DNA from 3 places in the Shewanella sp. SW1 genome. Region 2 is predicted to be linked to each of the others. Evidence: predicted binding sites of a transcription regulator. Region 2 holds the regulator's gene; each other region holds the start of a gene.
The links. Region 2 encodes MetJ, which represses methionine synthesis genes. Its sites were predicted from a motif close to TAGACGTCTAGACGTCTA; they were not measured.

Region 1 (6,723 bases), on a different contig from region 2:
TGGCAATCAATTTGGTCATGTACCACCACTTGATGCTATTGATCGAATTGAAGTTATTCGTGGGCCAGCATCAACGTTATACGGTGCAGATGCTTTAGGTGGTGTGGTGAACATCATCACTAAAAAAGTGGGCGACGAATGGTCTGGCTCTATCACTCACAGCCGAACTCATCAAACCAATGATGCCTATGGCGAAGATATCACTACCGATTTCAGCGTGATGGGTCCCCTCATTAAAGGCGTTCTTGGGTTATCGATTCATGGCAGTATTTATGATCGAATGGGGTCTACACCAGAGTACGCACCAGTAGATTATCCTAATGGAGAAGTACGCACTCGTTCACTCGGTTTTGGTGGTGGCGGTAAAACCGTCGATAACGAAAATCATATGTTAGGTGGGAGTTTAAGTTGGACACTAAATGAACATCACAAAATTTGGTTTGATTTAGATTCCTCATCTCAAGATTATGATAATACACCACTGATCAATGATAACGGTGAACGCGAGTATCCGCTTGGTACTGTTGATAATATCGATAGTCTCTGGATTGCCAGTAACTTCTGTAAAGGCGGCGTAGGTTCCCGTGAGGCTGCTTGTCTAGCCAGCGGTGGTGAATGGGCAAGACGCTCAAATCCGCGAGCGGGTTACAGCGAGACTCAAAAATTTACCCGTGATGCTTGGGCATTAACCCATGAAGGTGCTTGGGATTTTGGTACAAGCTTTGTGTCACTATCCTATGTAGACACACAAAATAATGGCCGCACACTGCCATTTACCACTGCTGAGCGAGTATTACTACTGCAGATGATTGATGGTAAAGGGGATTACACCGGCATGACTGAAGCCGAACGTAAAGCGATTGCTGAATCCACTTTCCTGCCTAGACCTAAACGCGAAATGGCAAGTAATCAATATACGCTTGATATGAAACTCGATATTCCATTTGAAGCTGCAGGAAATCATGTCGCAGTGACGGGTGCGCAGGTGATTCGTGGTGAGTTGAAAGACGGTGTATTTGGTATGGAAGAAGGTACGCCGGGCGCAGTACAAGAACATAATATGTGGTCTGTTTTTGCTGAAGATACATGGAGCATGACTTCTGATTTATCTGTTACTGCGGGTTTACGTCATGATGATCATGAAATATTTGGCAACCAACTCAGCCCACGTCTATACGGCGTTTACACCATTAATAATGAGTGGACTGTAAAGGGTGGGGTGAGCACAGGTTTTAAAACACCTAAAACCACACAATTGTATGATGGTGTCGTTGGCTTTGGTGGCCAAGGAACCTCACCGCAATTTGGTAACCCAGATCTCGAAGCTGAAACCAGTGTGTCCAGCGAAGTCGCCCTGTATTGGTCCCATCCAGATGGCCATAATTTTAACGTCACTATCTTTAAAAATGACTTTGACGATAAGATTGCTTCACAACCCTGTGGTAAAGGTACGAGCATAGAATGTTCCGATGCGGGTGAATATGCTGATTTAGGTTATGCAGTCAGTAGCAAAACAGTCAACATAGATAAAGTTACTATTCAAGGTGCTGAGCTCGCGGGACGTTGGGAAATTCTAGATGCCTTAACGTTAAATGCTAATTATACCTACACAGATAGCGAGCAGAAAAGCGGTGCAGAGCAAGGCCGTCCACTCGGCAACAGTGCCAAGCATATGGCAAACGCGACATTAAAATGGGAGTTGACCGACTCATTTAACGTATTCTTGACCTCTGAATACCGTGCTAAACGTTATCGCTCTTGGGATATCATTAATGATGCTGCACTCTACTATAAGGGTTATAACGTGTTCCATCTTGGTGGTTCTTATCAGGCGAGTGAGTTTGTCACCTTCAACATGCGAGTAAATAACTTGTTTGATAAAGATTTTACTTCATACGATATTGTCTTCACCGAATGTAGTGACACTAGCACCACTTGTGTCTCTGACGACAATGGCCAAAACGGATACACAGCATCTTACGTTGATGATTTTAATAACAAAGATAAGGCCCGTAACTTCTGGGTTGGTATGAATGTACGTTTCTAAACTAATACTCTGTGCATTAGTCATTATTTGATATTCATGGGCGATAGATAAAACTGAGAGTTACCCGTTTGATAAAGGTATCCACTATCAATTAAACAATAGGGTAACTCTCATTACTCATTACTCATTACTCATTACTCATTACTCATTACTCATTACTCATTACTCAGTGCACCTGCACTGTGCTGGAGAGTCCGCACTATCGAGCCATCAATAAAGACCCATTCCGTGTCGGCCATTTTCACTAAAGCTTTGAGTAAATAGGCCTGAATGTCTTTTTAGACCATAAATGAAACCCTCTAAAAACCGTACTCCAATGGCCCAACTCTTTGGGTCAATCTTGCTAAGGGGGGCCTGCTAGAAGGCGGTAAAGAATGCCTTCGAATGTTTGTCTATGTTCAGGTTTATCATAAACATGGCCTGTGCTGTTCATTAAATGAAATAGCGTTTCCCTGCGTGCATTGGTTAGTATCAATCTTGGCATGCTCTCTAAAAATCATTCTCGAAAGCTCAATAGATCCTAGATGAAGTCAGAAACATTAAAGGTGCTAGCGTATAAGTCTAAAGTATCAGCCATTGCCCGTTTGGGTAAGTACCAATATAACCAAAGGGTATTCTTCCACAGAGATACCAAAATAGGCGTTCACTCGTAAAGGCTGAAAGTTTAACGTCAGCTAGTAGCAGTGTTGCGAGCGTATTAGCGTCATCGGATGTCAGCGCGCATATTTCTGCAACGGGAATAATTTTCCAAGTGGAGAGGTAAGCTGACTTAGAAATTTCATCGACTTCGCTGTCAGAAATCCAAGCATGCACATCATTTACTACTGCCTTTGTTTTTAACGAATTTGCCAAGTCATGATCAGTTACACACAGGCTTTCATATTGGATTTCGTAAGGTGTTTCAAAAAAGGCTTCAGGATCGGATTCAAGAAAAGCGGCGATTTCCTCTAATGTACCGTATGTCTTTGCTATTTCCTCTGGCTGACCTACATTGGCTGCCCATGCACAAGATTGAAGTTGCTGTAATAAGATGGTGTTATCGGTCATAGGGTCTGTGCACTCTAATGGTCTGTGTATATGCTGCTTTTATTTTGCCATATTTGTAATCTAACTAAATGTCAGACATAAAAAAACCGCTGGGTAGCGGTTTTTCATGGGTCTTAAGTGTAAAAATTGAAATGAATTAAGACTATAGACCCGCGTCAGCGCGCAATATTTCGGCTTTATCAGTTGCTTCCCATGGGAATTCGCTGCGACCAAAGTGGCCATAAGCGGCGGTCGCTTGATAAATTGGACGTGCTAAATCTAGCATTGCCGTTAAACCGTATGGGCGCAGTTCAAAGTGTTGACGCACTAACTTGATCAGCACTTCTTCAGACACTTTACCGGTACCGAAGGTCTCGATGCTGATAGAGGTAGGCTCTGCCACACCAATAGCGTAAGACACTTGGATTTCACAGCGATCAGCAAGACCTGCTGCAACTATGTTTTTTGCCACATAACGGGCAGCGTATGCTGCGCTACGGTCCACTTTTGATGGATCTTTACCAGAGAATGCGCCACCACCATGACGGGCCATGCCGCCGTAGGTGTCAACGATGATCTTACGACCCGTTAAGCCGCAATCGCCTACTGGACCACCGATAACAAAACGGCCAGTTGGGTTGATAAAGAACTTAGTATCTTTGTTTAACCATTGAGCCGGTAATACTGGCTTGATAATGGTTTCCATCACGCCTTCAATTAAGTCGGCTTGTGAAACGTCATCTCTGTGCTGAGTCGATAACACAACTGCATCGATACCGATAATTTTGCCATCATCATAGGCAAAAGTGACTTGGCTTTTCGCATCTGGGCGTAACCAAGGTAGCGTGCCATTTTTACGCACTTCAGACTGACGTTTCACTAATGCGTGGGCATAGGTGATAGGTGCAGGCATCAGAATGTCGGTTTCGTTGTTGGCATAGCCAAACATTAACCCTTGATCGCCAGCACCTTGCTCTGCAGGGTCTGCGCGGTCTACACCTTGATTGATGTCGGGTGATTGCTTACCAATGGCGTTTAATACTGCGCACGAGTCTGCATCAAACCCCATATCTGAATGGGTATAACCAATTTCACGCACCGTTTTACGGGTGATTTCTTCAATATCAACCCAGGCAGAGGTAGTGACTTCACCACCCACTAATACCATGCCGGTTTTGACATAAGTTTCACACGCTACGCGTGCTTTTGGATCTTGAGCCAGAATTGCATCTAGCACAGCATCAGAAATCTGATCTGCAATCTTATCGGGATGACCTTCTGAGACCGACTCAGAAGTAAACAAGTGCTTTGCCATAGTAGGAAAATCTCGTCGTTAGCATTCAAACGTGTAGAAGCATCTACATCTAGACGGCTATTTTAGTTTAAATCCGATTGCCGATCACCCCCGATAATAAAAAATCCTCTCAGATTGTGACCTGAAAACGACTACGCTCAGTCATAAATAGGTTATTTTACTTATATTTCATAGCATTAAGTTTACTATGTTTTTGAGGAATTTATTTCTCTATTACAAGTGATCCTTGCTATGCCCTCTTAAGTAAACGCCAGTAGAGTGACTGGCTTGTTTCTGCGACTTGTATACTCAAGCGACCTGAATCCTGCATCTTCAGGTTGTTTGGGTACATATTCGCCCATCTTTTGCTGAGTGAATGGTAATTTTAGTTTGCGTCACACTGGCATGTAGGGGAAAATATGCATCCAAATTGCCCGCTAGACCCCACAAACAAGCAGGAGAGAGCATGTCTTCCCGTAAAGTACTCGCAAACGCAATCCGTGCGTTAAGTATGGATGCAGTTCAAAAAGCAAATTCAGGCCATCCCGGCGCCCCAATGGGTATGGCAGATATTGCTGAAGTGCTGTGGAATGATTTCCTTAAGCACAACCCGGACAATCCGAAATGGGTAGATAGAGATCGTTTTATCCTCTCTAACGGTCACGGTTCAATGCTGATTTACTCTTTACTTCACCTGACTGGTTATGAATTACCAATTGAAGAGCTAAAACAGTTCCGTCAATTGCATTCTAAAACCCCGGGTCACCCAGAATACGGTTACACCCCAGGTGTTGAAACCACAACGGGTCCACTCGGTGCGGGCATCAGCAACGCTGTCGGTATGGCCATTGCTGAGAAAACCTTAGCGGCACAGTTTAACCGTGATGGTCACGATATCGTTGATCACTACACTTACTGCTTCCTCGGCGATGGCTGTTTGATGGAAGGTATTTCCCACGAAGCCTGTTCATTAGCCGGTACTTTAGGTTTAGGTAAACTGGTCGCATTTTGGGATGACAACGGTATTTCTATCGATGGCCATGTTGAAGGCTGGTTCACCGATGATACGCCAAAACGTTTTGAAGCTTACGGCTGGCATGTGATTGCCGGTGTTGACGGTCACGATAGCGCGGCAATCCGTGCTGCTATCGAAGCGGCGAAAGCGGTGACCGATAAACCAACAATGATTTGCTGCAAAACCATTATCGGTTTTGGTTCACCCAACAAATCTGGCAGCCACGATTGTCACGGCGCGCCACTAGGCGATGCAGAAATCGCAGCCGCCCGTGAATTCCTTGGCTGGCCACATGCACCATTTGAAATCCCTGCTGACGTTTATGCCGGTTGGGATGCCAAAGAAGCCGGTGCGGCCCGTGAAGCAGCGTGGAACGAGAAGTTTGCAGCATATCGCGCTGCTCACCCAGAACTGGCTGCTGAATATGAGCGTCGCGTTCTGAAAGGTGAATTACCGGCTGATTTCGAAGAAAAAGCGCAGGCATTCGTGCAAGCATCACAGGACAAAGCCGAAGGTATTGCGAGCCGTAAAGCCTCACAAAATGCCATCGGTGCATTTGGCGCTATGTTGCCTGAACTGTTAGGCGGCTCTGCTGACTTAGCGGGTTCTAACTTGACACTGTGGTCAGGTTCTAAAGGTATTCAAGACGATCCAGCTGGTAACTACATTTACTACGGCGTGCGTGAATTCGGCATGAGCGGCATTATGAACGGTGCTTCGCTGCATGGTGGTTTCATCAACTACGGCGCAACTTTCATGATGTTCATGGAATATGCTCGTAACGCAGTCCGTATGTCGGCGCTGATGGGTATTCAAAACATCTTCGTTTATACCCATGACTCTATCGGTCAAGGTGAAGATGGCCCAACGCATCAACCAGTTGAGCAATTAGCTAACCTGCGTATGACGCCAAATATGGCCGTATGGCGTCCATGTGATGCGGCAGAAACGGCAGTTTCTTGGAAAGCTGCGATTGAGCGCCGTAATGCACCTACGTCACTGATCTTCAGCCGTCAAAACCTGAAAGCTCAAGCGCGTACCGCTGAGCAATTAGCTAATGTGGCTAAAGGTGCTTATGTACTGCAAGACTGTGCGGGCACACCAGAACTGATCCTGATCGCAACTGGTAGCGAAGTACAATTGGCAATGGATACAGCCGCTGCACTGACTGAGCAAGGTAAACACGTTCGCGTAGTCTCTATGCCATCGACGACTGAGTTCGATAAGCAAGATGCCGCGTATAAAGAATCTGTATTACCCCGTGCTGTGACTAAACGTGTGGCTATTGAAGCGGCGCATACCGATTTCTGGTACAAGTACGTCGGGTTTGAAGGCACAGTT
Region 2 (6,723 bases):
TAAAAAAGCAGATGAGCTGTACTTTATCCAAGGCAAAGTGGCGGTGCACACCAATGGCGCAACCCACAATGTGCCTATGCTCGCTAACCTGATGTCGGATAACGCAGTGTGGGTTCACCCTGTTACTGCGGGCAAGTTAGGGATCAGCAATGGCGACCCAATCCGCCTCACCAGCAGTGTTGGCACAGAAGAAGGCCATGCCTTAGTCACGCCGGGTATTCGCCAAGATACTGTGTTTGCTTACATGGGCTTTGGTTCTAAAAACAAAGAGTTGGTCAGAGCAACGGGCAAAGGTATCCACTGCGGTAACTTACTGCCGCACGTTACTGCTCCTGTGTGTGGCATGACAGTGCACACCACGGGCGTCACGCTGGCAAAGCGCTAATCGGAGGCTTAAATGAATAAACGATATGTAATGGTGCACGACGAGAATAAGTGCATCGGCTGCCAAGCTTGTAACGTGGCGTGTCGCAGTGAAAATGGCGTACCCGAAGGCGTAACTCGTCTGCAAGTGCGTGTGGAAGGTCCCTTTGGTGAGATGCCCAATCTGCATTTCAAATATCACAGGGTATCTTGCCAGCAATGTGAAGATGCACCCTGCGTTAAAGTGTGCCCAACAGGCGCGGCCTATGTGGGTGAAGATGGCATTATCTCTATCCATACCGAGAAGTGTGTCGGCTGTATGTACTGTGTGGCAGCGTGCCCTTATAAAGTGCGCTTTATGAACCCAGAAACCAAGGCGGCGGACAAGTGTAACTTCTGTAAGGATACGCGTTTAGCACGGGGCGAAGAGCCAGCGTGTGTGACTGTGTGTCCAACCGATGCCTTAGTGTTTGGTGATGCCAATGATCCACGCAGTGAAGTGGCCATCATGCTCAACACTAAAATCACTTACCAAGATAAAACCCATTTGGGCACTAAACCTAGGGTATATCGCGTTCCTACCAAAAGAGGGGGGATTTGATTATGAACAATACTTGGGGCGACATGGCGCAATATGATCCTGTCACTTGGCACTGGGTCATCGCCGTTTACCTGTTTATGGCGGGGTTATCCGCGGGCAGTTTACTGATTGGCATTGGTTTACGCTGGGCGAATAAGGAACTCAGCGCGGGAGCCGAAAGCAGCATTCTTAAGGCGGCAGCCATTATTGGGCCTGTAGCAATTAGCTTAGGTCTAGCTTGTTTAGTGTTTGACTTAACCAAACCATTCCACTTTTGGTTGATCTTAATTCACTATAACTTCCAGTCTGTGATGGCTATCGGGGTGCTGGCGCTGCTGGCGTATTCTCCCTTAGCTTTTGCGTACGCCATTATTGTGCTGCGGGATGACTTACCAAAATGGGGGTTGGGTTTCCTAACACCTATCGCTAAGTTACTTATGCCATTTCGAAAGCTGATTGAAGTATTGTTGTTTGTCCTCGCCATTGGCGTAGGGGCTTACACTGGCTTCTTAATTTCGGCGATGAATGCCTATCCTATGCTCAACACTGCGGTACTGCCTGCGCTGTTTTTAGTGTCAGGTCTATCGGCGGGCGCTGCGGCAAATGCGGTACTGGCGTTGCTGATGTTTAAGACTGACAGCCACGACAAAACTTTAGTGAAGATGCACGGTTTAGAATTGCCTGTGATGGCGATTGAAATTCTGTTCCTGTTCATGTTGTTTTGCGCCTTGTACTTCAAGGGCGGCGCGGCGGCTGCGGCCTTAGCATCGTTAACTTCTGGGCTATGGGCAAGCGTGTTCTGGATAGGTGTTGTCGGAATTGGCTTTGGTATTCCATTGCTGTTTATGCTGCTACCCGCCGCGACTCGCCACACTAAGGGCGCGATGATCATGGTGGCTTGTGCGAGCTTAACGGGCGTACTCGCCTTAAGACACTTTATTATGTACGCAGGGCAAAGCTATTTAAGCTGAGTGTAATCTGGCTTTACATATTGATAGATAAAGAAAAAGCACTGGCAATGTCAGTGCTTTTTTATTGTTTGAATCGTGAGAAGGTTTGCCAGTACAAGCGGGACGCTTATTGGGGTAATAACTCGATAACCGACTTCACCGTTAGTACTAAGGCGCTGATACTGCACAGGACTAACGTCGCCATCTTTGTCTTCTCTTTATCGACACGGCCCACTAATCGTCCTGCGACTAAGTAACCTAAAATCACAGAGGGGAGCAGCATCAACGACAGCCACAGATGTTTTAATTCTAATAAGCCAGTGATCGCTAAAATGATCAATGCAATCATGGAGCTAAAAATGAAGAAGGCCGACAGGGCAGCGCGAAACTGCGAGGCATCTTTGCCTGCCAACAAAATCGCCATCGGCGGGCCACCAATCGCGGCGATATTGCCGAAGATCCCTGAAACCACGCCCGCACCGAAGAGGGTTTTCTTATTCACTGGCAGGCTGAATTTATACAGGCTGAGGATCACTGCGACAGTCACAATGGCGGCGATGGATAAACCCAGTATGGGTTGAGGCGCAAACAGCAACAGGCTCGCGCCGATAAAACCACCGGGCACGCGACCTAGGAGCGCATATTGCAAGCCATTGAATTCTAAGTGACCGCGTTCACGCACTAAGGTCAGCAGGGCGATGGAGAAACCCATAGCAATAACAGGCGCAGGTACAAGTTGTGGATCGACGATATACAGCAAAGGACTGGCGACAACCGCAAGCCCAAACCCAATCAGACTTTGGGTTAATGCGCCCAGAAACACGACCAGCGAGGCTAAGGCGAGTGTCTGTGGATCTATCATAGAAAACATAGGATTTCCTATATCCCAAACCAACTCAAGATGGTGAAATTTAAAGTTTGAAGTCGCTTGGGTATAAACAAAAAGGGATCGTTAACGATCCCTATTGATGAGCACTGTGATATGACTTTGAAAGCGACGAGTCGCTATTCCATGTCTTCCCACTCGATTCCCATTTGATCCATCAACAACTTGGCTTCGGCGGGAATGCTGTCTGGGTTATCTTTTGACAGATCGTCATCGTTGGGCAATGGCTGGCCAGTGTAGGCGTGCAAAAATGCCTCACACAACAGCTCGCTGTTGGTGGCGTGACGCAAATTATTGACCTGACGACGAGTACGTTCGTCCGTGAGGACCTTAAGCACTTTGAGCGGAATAGACACAGTAATTTTTTTTACTTGTTCATTCTTCTTGCCATGTTCAGCATAGGGGCTGATGTATTCCCCATTCCATTCAGTCATTGACTCACCTGTTATAACGCTAAATTCGGGGCAGATTTTAAACCCTTACAAAGAACAGTCAAATTATTGCTACTATTTCTTTGTGATTGCAAACAGATTTCTTTATGTTCAGACGTCTAAACGTCTTCACGCCTATTGACGATGGCGTTGGGCTTAGGTACATTTAGACGTCCAGACATCTCTATCAGTCTATCGAATTTAGGAGTCCACCCATGGCAGAGCGTCAATTAGCCACACTGGCAGTGCGTCAGGGTATCGAAAGCGATACTCAATATGGCGCAGTTGTGCCACCGATTTATTTGTCGACTAATTACGCCTTCGATGGTCATAAAAATCCCCGCGAATTCGATTACAGTCGTTCAGGCAACCCAACGCGCTGCATTTTAGGCGAAGCATTAGCGCAATTAGAAAAGGGCGCCACTGGCATAGTGACGTGCACTGGCATGGCGGCCATCACCTTAGTGACTACTTTGCTCGGCCCCGATGAACTATTAGTTGTGCCCCATGATTGCTATGGTGGTTCCTACCGTTTATTTACCAACTTAGCGAAGAAAGGCCAGTTTAAGCTCATTGTGGTCGACCAAACCGACAGCCAAGCGTTAGCCGCCGCCATTGCGCAGAATCCTAAGATGGTGTGGCTCGAAACCCCATCGAACCCGTTATTGCGTGTGGTAGATATCGAAGCCATTGCTAAGGCGAGCCATGAGGTCGGCGCGCTGGTGGTGGTCGATAACACCTTTTTATCGCCGATATTGCAACAACCCCTATTGTTAGGCGCGGATATCGTTATCCACTCCACCACTAAATATATCAATGGTCACAGCGATGTGGTCGGCGGCGCTGTGGTCGCCAAAGACGCGCAAATCGGCGAAAGCTTACATTGGTGGTCGAACACTCTAGGCTTAACGGGGTCAGCCTTCGACAGTTATCTGACCCTGCGAGGCCTGCGTACCTTAGCGGTGCGTATTCGCGAGCATCAAACCAATGCCCAGCGTATTATTGAGGTATTAACGCAAAGCCCTGTGGTGAGCAAAGTTTATTACCCCGGTCTTGCGGATCACCCAGGTCACGCCATTGCGGCCAAGCAACAACAGGGCTTTGGCGCTATGCTGAGCTTTGAGCTCAAAGGCGGCGAGGCCGAAGTGGTGGCCTTTTTAGGTGCACTCAGCTTATTTAGCGTGGCGGAAAGTTTAGGTGGCGTCGAAAGTTTAGTGGCCGTGCCCGCCACTATGACCCACAGAGCCATGGAGCCGCAGGCGCGTTTTGAGGCAGGTATTAAGGACACCCTATTGCGTCTATCGGTGGGTATTGAAGATGCCGCCGATTTAGTTGCAGATATTCAAGCAGGATTAGCCGCCGTTGTGGCTTGTCAGTAGAGGAATAATAGATGGCACGTTGTCACTTACATAAATTTGGTGGCTCCAGTTTAGCGGATGCCGATTGTTATCGCCGAGTCGCCCATATCCTGTTAACCCACGGTCATAGTGATGATCTCGTGGTGGTCTCTGCGGCGGGTAAAAGCACGAATTTCCTGTATAAATTATTAGCGCTGCGTGATGCGGGTCAGCTATGGCAAGAAGAATTACAAGTGCTGATCAGCTACCAACAGGGGTTGATTGAGCAGTTGTTGTCGAATGAACAAGCCCGCGATCTGCGTGAGCGTTTGGCCACAGATAAAGCGCAACTCATCAGCTTGTTGTCCTTAGATGAGCGCAACGAATACCAAATCAATCATGTGGTGAGCTTTGGCGAACGTTGGTCGGCACGTTTAATGGCGGCGCTACTGCGCGAATCTGGCGTGGCGGCAAGCCATGTGGATGCCTGTTCAATTTTAGTGGCCGATGAAGCCGCTGTACCGCAAATTCGGGTACAAGAATCCCGCGCTAAAGTACAAGCCCTATTAGCCGCGCATCCCAATGAACGCTTAGTGATCACAGGTTTTATCTGCGCTAACGAGCGTGGCGATACCCTATTACTTGGCCGTAATGGTTCCGATTTTAGCGCCAGCCTGATTGCTAGTCTCGCCGATATCGAGCGCGTGACCATTTGGACCGATGTGGAAGGGGTGTTCAACGCCGATCCTAATAAAATCAACGATGCCAAGTTACTAAAAAGCATGTCACTTGCCGAAGCCGATCGCCTAGCGCGTTTGGGCTCGCCAGTATTGCATTCGCGCACTTTGCAGCCGTTATTCAATACTGAAGTGAGCTTAGCGGTGCGTTCAAGTTATGCGTCGCATACCGACTTTACCTTAATCGCGCCCCACAGTTCGTCGGCGAGCGCGCCTGTGGTGACTAACCTCAATGCTGTGGTCCTGTTCGGCTTTAAACTCACGGGTGAGTTAACTCGTTTATTAGATTTATTGATCGCCGCAGGTTTAACGCCATTGGCCCATTGGACCTCTGCCCATCAAAGGGTTGAACTTGCCTATACCGCTGAGAATCAAAAACAAGTTCAAAGATTACTCGATGCCGAGGCAGAAGCATTAGGGATCAGCGATCAGCAGATCAACACAGATTTTGGTTTAGTCGCATTAGTGAGTGCCGACGCCGAACATTATCGCCGCAGCTTCGCCCGTTTACTGAGCCGTGATGCTAAACCTTTGTTCAGTGGCGATTTAAGTTTAGTGACGTTAGTGCCCCAGTCACAGGTGAATCTGTTAACCCAAAAAGTTCACCGCCGCTGCGCTGGCCCGCGTAAACGCATTGGTGTCCTGCTGCTCGGTGTGGGTAATATCGGTGAGGCTTGGATCGATCTGTTTAAGTCGGTTTCGCCATCACTGGACCATGAACTCGAAGCCAGTGTTGAGTTAGTCGGTTTAGTCAGTTCGAGTAAAGCCTTGATTAAATCCACTGGCATTAATCTTGCTGCGTGGCAAACAGAGTTTAATACTGAAGCAACGCCTTGGCAGTATGAACATTTATTCGAGCAATTAGAGCAAGTTAACTGCGATGAGCTGGTGGCCTTAGATATCAGTGCCAGCGCTAGTTTGACGCTGCAATATCCAGAACTGTTCGAGCGTGGCATACATGTGGTGAGCGCGAATAAACTTGCGGGCTCGGGTCCACTGCCTTTCTATCGAGAGTTAAAGCAGCAACTGGGTAATCGTCGTTTGTTTTGGCGCTATAACGCCAGCTGTGGCGCTGGTTTACCTATCCAACATGCGCTAAATGATCTGCGTAACAGCGGTGATAGCGTTGAAGCGGTGGGCGGGATTTTCTCTGGCACCTTGTGTTGGTTGTTTGAGAAATACGATACCAGCAAGCCTTTCTCTGAATTAGTGATTGAAGCCAGAGGCTTAGGCATCACTGAACCCGATCCCCGCGATGATCTCTCCGGCCGTGATATGCAGCGTAAACTGCTTATTTTGGCCCGTGAAATAGGCCTTGAAATCGAGCTTGAAGATATTGAGCTGCGCTCACTCGTACCAGCCGCTTTGGCGGATATTCCCTTAGATCAATTTCTCACCCGCATTGCCGAGTTAGATGCCGATCTGCTGCAACAGTATGG
Region 3 (6,723 bases), on a different contig from region 2:
TTGAGTGAGGTTCGTCGCCTTATTGATAAATACTTGAATAACATTCATAAAACTGATGTTCGCCGCACCAAAACTCGTCGCGACAATAGGCGTTATCAAAGTGATGATACCTAATACGAGCAGCATCAGTTGTTGTCTCGTCAACGGTGTCACGATACGCCCCAAATATGAGATGAAATATTGTTTACTCCCCGGAGTCATCCACCTTCGCCTCGCTCGTTCAGGCCATGATCTACATGGTGGTAACCATAAAAATAGCTGATTAAGGGCTTTTTATGTTGTGGATGGGGCGATACCTGAGCACACACGCCAAACACATCGCCAATTCGCGCCTCGGTTAATACTTCGGTTGGCGTCCCCATAGCGCTGACTTCCCCGTTATGGATCAACAACAAACTGTCGCACAGGGCACTGGCTAAATTAAGATCATGAATAGAGGCAATCACGCTAATGCCAAGACTACGCACCAATTCGAGGATTTGAATTTGATAGCGCACATCGAGGTGGTTCGTTGGCTCATCGAGGATTAAAAGCTGCGGCTGCTGCACTATGGCACGGGCAATCAAGGCGCGTTGCTTTTCACCGCCAGATAAGTGCTCATATTGTTGGTGCATCTTATGGCTCAAGCCTACTTTCTCTAAAGCCTTAGTAATACGCTCAATATCACAGCTCGAATTGGTATCGAACATACCCTTGTGGGGCGTTAAGCCCATACTGACCAATTGCTCTGTGGTGAGGTCAAAATAGTGCGGTGTATCCTGCTGCACTACGGCAACGCGACAGGCAAACGCCTTGGGCGACAAGCGCTCAATATCTTGATCAAAAAGGGTAATTTTTCCCTGAGTTGGGCGAACAAACCGATACAAACAGCGCAGCAAGCTAGACTTGCCCGCACCGTTAGGGCCAATCAGCCCCAGCATCTGCCCCGTTGGCAGCGTAAAGTTAATATCGGAAAGAATGGTTTTGCCATCGATACACCAGCTCAACTGGCTCACATTGAGCGCGACTGACGGGCTCAATGACGGGTTAGTGTCACTGTCATTCACGGGGCTATTAGTTTGGATTGCGGAAAGTTTCACCTAAGCGGCGCTCCTATCGAGTCCAAACCTGTATAAAAAAGGTTGTGCATATTGTCATCTGCTCCCTCGAGTCACCCGCTCGAGAACTAAGGCTGCACGCAGCGATAACAGAAATAGGCAGGTCTCCTGACTTGTAGAAAAGAAGGGGCTAGGCTCTAGAATCTAGGTGCTTCTTTAAACTACTCACAGTTGCGGGCACAGTTCTGGCTGACTAACAAGCAGCTCCCCGATTCCCTATTATGTTTGGGTTGATATGCTCTTTGTTAACAACGCCACTGTGAATTAAAACAACGGAGCGATTCGAACAAAGAGAGTCTATTCCCAACACCTATTTCTGCGACGTTATCACTCATTGCGCATGTAATACGCTATCTCGTTCAAACGTCAGGGAAAAGCATTATCCTACATCTATCCCATTAGGCAATGCTGTTTAAATCAGAATATTTTCATGTCAGCTTATTCTCGCCAAACAATCACGCCTACATGATAGCGCCGAGATAGTGAAATAAGGCCTCAACACCTGCGCCCACTCGGCCAATCTAAACGCCAATAGCAGGCACCCTGTTCATCTTGCAGCACATTAACGCTCACCACGGCCGCCACGGGTAAATCGAGTTGACTATAAAACCCCACCGCCCGTTCAACCCCTAAGGCACGCGCCATTAAGTGACGGATCACCCCGCCGTGGGTCACGACCCACACTTGAGTGGTTGGCATATTGTCAGCGGTTTCATTAACGGCACTGTTTTCATTACCCATTTTATGTGAGTCAAGGGTCAATCGTTTAAACTCGGCGGCGAGTATCTGGTCAATCGTCCCATTCACCCGCGACTCGAAACTAGCCATAGTTTCCCCATTGGGCGGCGGTGTTTGCCAAGGGTTTTGCCAATAGGCCGCTAAATGTTCGCCCGCTTGTTGATACAGTTCATCGAGCCGACGACCGTCCCAATCGCCAAAATCAATTTCCTGTAAACCCGTTAAAAACTGCGCCTGCAATGGCCTTGACTCAGATACCAGCGCCGCCGTCGAATGCAGCTCGGCGGCAAAGGCTTGGGCAAATTCGGCGCAGCGGCGTGAAGTCGAGCTGTAGATAGCGCTGCAGGTACTTGCCTGCGCCTCAACCGCTGCCGACATTTGCTGCCAGCCCTTTTCACTTAAAGGCACATCCACACGGCCGCGTAAAATGGCGCCGCCTTCGCACTCGCCGTGACGCAACAATAACAATCGAACTTGTTTCATCGTATTCCTATGTCTATCACTCATGGCAAATTTTGTTGAAGCCCCACATTAGACCCGTCGTCCTATATACTCAATTACGTCCTAGTCCAACGACTAACAATACAACTAGCCCAGCAAAAAAACCGTTAAACTGGGGATAAAGTGGCGCTAGGACTCAATTATCGTCAGTCAATTTTGACCTTGCCCTGACAATCATAAGTCGCGTATTATGGACGTCTATACGTTTAAATGTCCAAAACAAATTTTTAAGAACAAGTATTCAAAAAAATGTCGGCTGACGACAATAAAATGCACTTAGCATAACAATGGCCGATTTTTGGACTTAACTTAGCTGTATTTAAGGTAATTATTTATGACGATACCCTCAACCAAAGCCAGCCAAATATTAGCAGACATTCGCAAACAGCTTGCAGAGCGCATTCTGATCTTAGACGGTGCCATGGGCACTATGATCCAAGGCTACAAACTGGAAGAAGAGGACTATCGCGGCGAACGCTTTAAAGATTGGCATACGGATGTCAAAGGTAACAACGACCTCTTGGTCTTGTCACAGCCTCACATCATCAAACAAATTCACACCGACTACTTAAACGCCGGTGCAGACATCATTGAAACCAACACCTTTAACGCCACCACCATCGCCATGGCCGACTACGACATGCAGTCGCTGTCCGCCGAAATTAACTTAGTCGGCGCGCGCCTCGCCCGTGAAGCCTGTGATGAAGCCTTTGCTGCCACAGGCATTCCACGCTACGTCGCCGGTGTGTTAGGCCCCACTAACCGTACGTGTTCGATTAGCCCTGATGTGAACGACCCTGGCTATCGCAACGTCAGCTTCGATGAGTTAGTGACTGCTTACAAAGAATCCACTAAGGCACTGATTGAGGGCGGCGCGGATATCATTATGGTCGAGACCATATTCGATACCTTAAACGCCAAAGCCGCGCTGTTTGCGATTGAATCGGTATTTGATGACTTATTCGGTCAGCATTCTAAAGACAGACTGCCTATCATGATTTCGGGCACCATTACCGATGCCTCTGGCCGCACACTGACTGGCCAAACGACCGAAGCCTTTTACAATTCCCTTCGCCATATCAAGCCGTTATCTATCGGTCTTAACTGTGCACTTGGGCCAAAAGAATTACGCCCCTATGTGGAAGAATTATCCCGCATCAGTGAGTGTTATGTGTCGGCGCATCCGAATGCAGGCCTGCCGAACGAGTTTGGCGGTTACGATGAAACCCCAGAAGACATGGCGAATGTGATCGAAGATTGGGCGCGCGAAGGCATGCTCAATATTATCGGGGGTTGTTGTGGTAGTACGCCTGAACATATCCGCGTGATCCGCGAAGCGGTGAGCCGTCATGACCCGCGTATTTTGCCGGACATTCCAGTCGCTTGCCGCTTGGCAGGTTTGGAACCACTGACTATCGACGCCCAATCCCTGTTCGTTAACGTGGGTGAGCGCACCAACGTCACAGGCTCGGCTAAGTTTTTAAAGTTGATCAAAGAAGGCAAGTTTGAGCAAGCGCTCGATGTCGCCCGCGAGCAGGTCGAAAGCGGCGCGCAAATCATCGACATCAACATGGACGAAGGCATGCTCGATGGCGCCGAGATCATGCACAAGTTTTTGAACTTGATTGCCTCTGAGCCCGACATCAGCCGCGTACCGATTATGATCGACTCCTCTAAATGGGAAGTGATCGAAGCTGGCCTCAAATGTATTCAAGGCAAGGGCATAGTTAACTCTATTTCCCTCAAAGAAGGCGAAGCCAAGTTTATTGAGCAAGCCACCTTAGTGAAACGCTACGGCGCGGCGGCCATTATCATGGCATTCGATGAGCAAGGTCAGGCCGACACTAAAGCGCGTAAAATCGAAATTTGTACCCGCGCCTATCGGGTGCTGGTTGATAAGGTCGGCTTTCCGCCAGAAGACATCATCTTCGACCCGAACATTTTTGCCATCGCCACCGGTATCGATGAACACGACAACTATGCCGTCGATTTTATTGATGCCATTAAAGCGATTAAAGCCACCCTGCCCCACGCGATGATTTCGGGCGGCGTGTCGAACGTGTCGTTCTCATTCCGCGGTAACAACCCAGTGCGCGAGGCGATTCACGCCGTTTTCCTGTACCACGCCATCAAAGTCGGCATGGACATGGGCATTGTCAACGCGGGTCAGTTAGCCATTTACGACGATATCGACCCTGAACTTAAAGTGCGGGTCGAAAACGTGGTGCTTAACTTGCCCTGCCCAGTTGAAGGCTCAAGCAATACCGAGCAGTTACTTGAAATCGCGGAGAAATTCCGCGGTGATGGCGCGCAGGTCGGTAAAAAAGAAGATTTAGAATGGCGCAGCTGGCCGGTGAGTCAACGCTTATCCCATGCGCTCGTCAAAGGCATTACCGAATTTATCGATGAAGATACCGAAGCCGCTCGCCAAGAAGCGAAACGTCCACTGGATGTGATTGAAGGCGCCTTGATGGACGGCATGAACGTAGTCGGTGACTTATTCGGCTCGGGCAAGATGTTCCTGCCGCAGGTGGTGAAATCGGCGCGGGTAATGAAAAAAGCCGTGGCTTACTTAAACCCCTATATCGAGCTAGAAAAGGTCGAAGGCCAATCTAACGGCAAGATTTTGATGGTGACGGTAAAAGGCGACGTGCACGATATCGGCAAGAATATCGTCGGCGTGGTGCTCGCCTGTAACGGTTTTGAGGTATTCGATTTAGGCGTGATGGTGTCGGTGGAGCGAATTCTCGACGCCGTGAAAGAACACAATATCGATATCATCGGCATGTCGGGCCTCATCACTCCGAGTCTGGACGAGATGGTGCATAACGTGAAAACCTTCCACCGCGAAGGCTTAACCATTCCGGCGATTATCGGCGGCGCCACTTGCTCAAAAATCCACACAGCGGTGAAGATTGCGCCCCATTATCCCCATGGCGCCATTTATATCGCCGATGCGTCCCGCGCCGTGCCTATGGTAAGTAAACTCATCAACAACGAGACTCGCCAAGCGACAATCGACGAAACCTATGCCGAATACGATGACATGCGCACTAAACGTTTATCACAGGCTAAACGCAAAGAAATTGTGTCACTCGAAGCGGCCCGCGAAAACCGTTGCCAACACGATTGGGCCAACTACACCCCGTTCACGCCAAACGTGCTCGGTCGCCAAGTATTTGATAATTATCCATTAGAAGACTTAGTCGAGCGTATCGACTGGACACCGTTTTTCCGCTCGTGGGAATTACATGGCCATTACCCCGAAATCCTCACCGACAAAGTGGTGGGCGTTGAGGCGCAAAAGCTGTTCGCCGATGGTCAGGCCATGCTCAAGCAAATCATCGAAGAAAAGTGGCTCACGGCGAAAGCGGTTATCGGCTTATTCCCTGCCAATACCGTTAATTACGACGACATTGAGCTGTACACCGATGAGTCGCGTACCACAGTTGAAATGACCACACATCACCTGCGGATGCAGCTTGAGCGTGTCGGTAACGACAACTTCTGTCTATCTGACTTTGTTGCGCCAAAAGACTCAGGCGTCGCCGATTACATGGGCGGCTTTGCGGTGACCACAGGCCACGGCATAGACGAACATGTGGCGCGTTTTGAAGCCAACCACGACGACTACAACGCCATCATGCTCAAATGCTTAGCCGACCGTTTGGCCGAAGCCTTTGCCGAGCGGATGCACGAACGGGTACGTAAAGAGTTTTGGGGTTATGCGGCCGACGAGCAGTTAAGCAATGAAGCCTTAATCCGCGAAAAATACAAAGGTATACGCCCCGCACCGGGTTACCCAGCATGCCCAGACCACACAGAAAAAGGCTTGTTATGGGACTTGCTCAAGCCCGATGAAACCATCGACTTGAATATCACCGAAAGCTACGCCATGTTCCCCACAGCGGCAGTATCGGGCTGGTATTTCGCCCACCCGAAATCCCGCTACTTTGGCGTGAGTAACATAGGCCGCGATCAAGTGGAAGATTATGCCAAGCGTAAAGGGATGACTATCGCAGAGACGGAGAAGTGGCTGGCGCCAGTGTTGGATTATGATCCCGAGTGATTGGGATCTGCAATCACCCGCAGGGCTTAAACTTTCAAACTTCGTTTGAATTAAGCGTTAAAGTCGTGGGGCTTCACCCCACACCCGACCAAGGAGGACTGCTCGTCCTATCCTCCTTGGATTCTCCAAGACGCCCCTAACGAAGTTACATGCATTGATTAGTGGCTTCGTGCTTATTCGAAAATAGCTAACGCTTCCGATGGGGCGTCCCTTCCCCCCGAAAGCTACGCAGACGTCCTGTCTGCGTCACGCTATTTTCTTCAACGCCCTTCAGCAACTTCGCAGGGGATCGGTGAACTTCTGTGAGATTAGAGTTAA

Region 1: a site for MetJ is predicted at 4,431-4,448, ahead of metK (methionine adenosyltransferase). Genes of this name have one in related genera too.
Region 3: a site for MetJ is predicted at 2,528-2,545, ahead of metH (methionine synthase). Genes of this name have one in related genera too.

Annotation. Positions count from the first base shown of each region.
Region 1 is NZ_JAKKSG010000013.1:100,113-106,835, reverse strand. It holds gene L5M71_RS13130 (TonB-dependent receptor domain-containing protein) at 1-2,047, shown strand, start outside; partial or broken gene L5M71_RS13125 (transposase) at 2,206-2,531, opposite strand; gene L5M71_RS13120 (hypothetical protein) at 2,609-3,094, opposite strand; gene metK (methionine adenosyltransferase) at 3,237-4,388, opposite strand; gene tkt (transketolase) at 4,834-6,723, shown strand, end outside.
Region 2 is NZ_JAKKSG010000007.1:49,031-55,753, reverse strand. It holds gene phsA (thiosulfate reductase PhsA) at 1-385, shown strand, start outside; gene L5M71_RS07980 (4Fe-4S dicluster domain-containing protein) at 398-964, shown strand; gene nrfD (NrfD/PsrC family molybdoenzyme membrane anchor subunit) at 967-1,914, shown strand; gene L5M71_RS07970 (sulfite exporter TauE/SafE family protein) at 2,021-2,764, opposite strand; gene metJ (met regulon transcriptional regulator MetJ) at 2,899-3,213, opposite strand; gene metB (cystathionine gamma-synthase) at 3,426-4,589, shown strand; gene L5M71_RS07955 (bifunctional aspartate kinase/homoserine dehydrogenase II) at 4,601-6,723, shown strand, end outside.
Region 3 is NZ_JAKKSG010000005.1:173,710-180,432, reverse strand. It holds gene L5M71_RS06450 (FecCD family ABC transporter permease) at 1-201, opposite strand, end outside; gene L5M71_RS06445 (ABC transporter ATP-binding protein) at 198-1,079, opposite strand; cobalamin riboswitch at 1,178-1,371, opposite strand; gene L5M71_RS06440 (histidine phosphatase family protein) at 1,593-2,318, opposite strand; gene metH (methionine synthase) at 2,671-6,405, shown strand.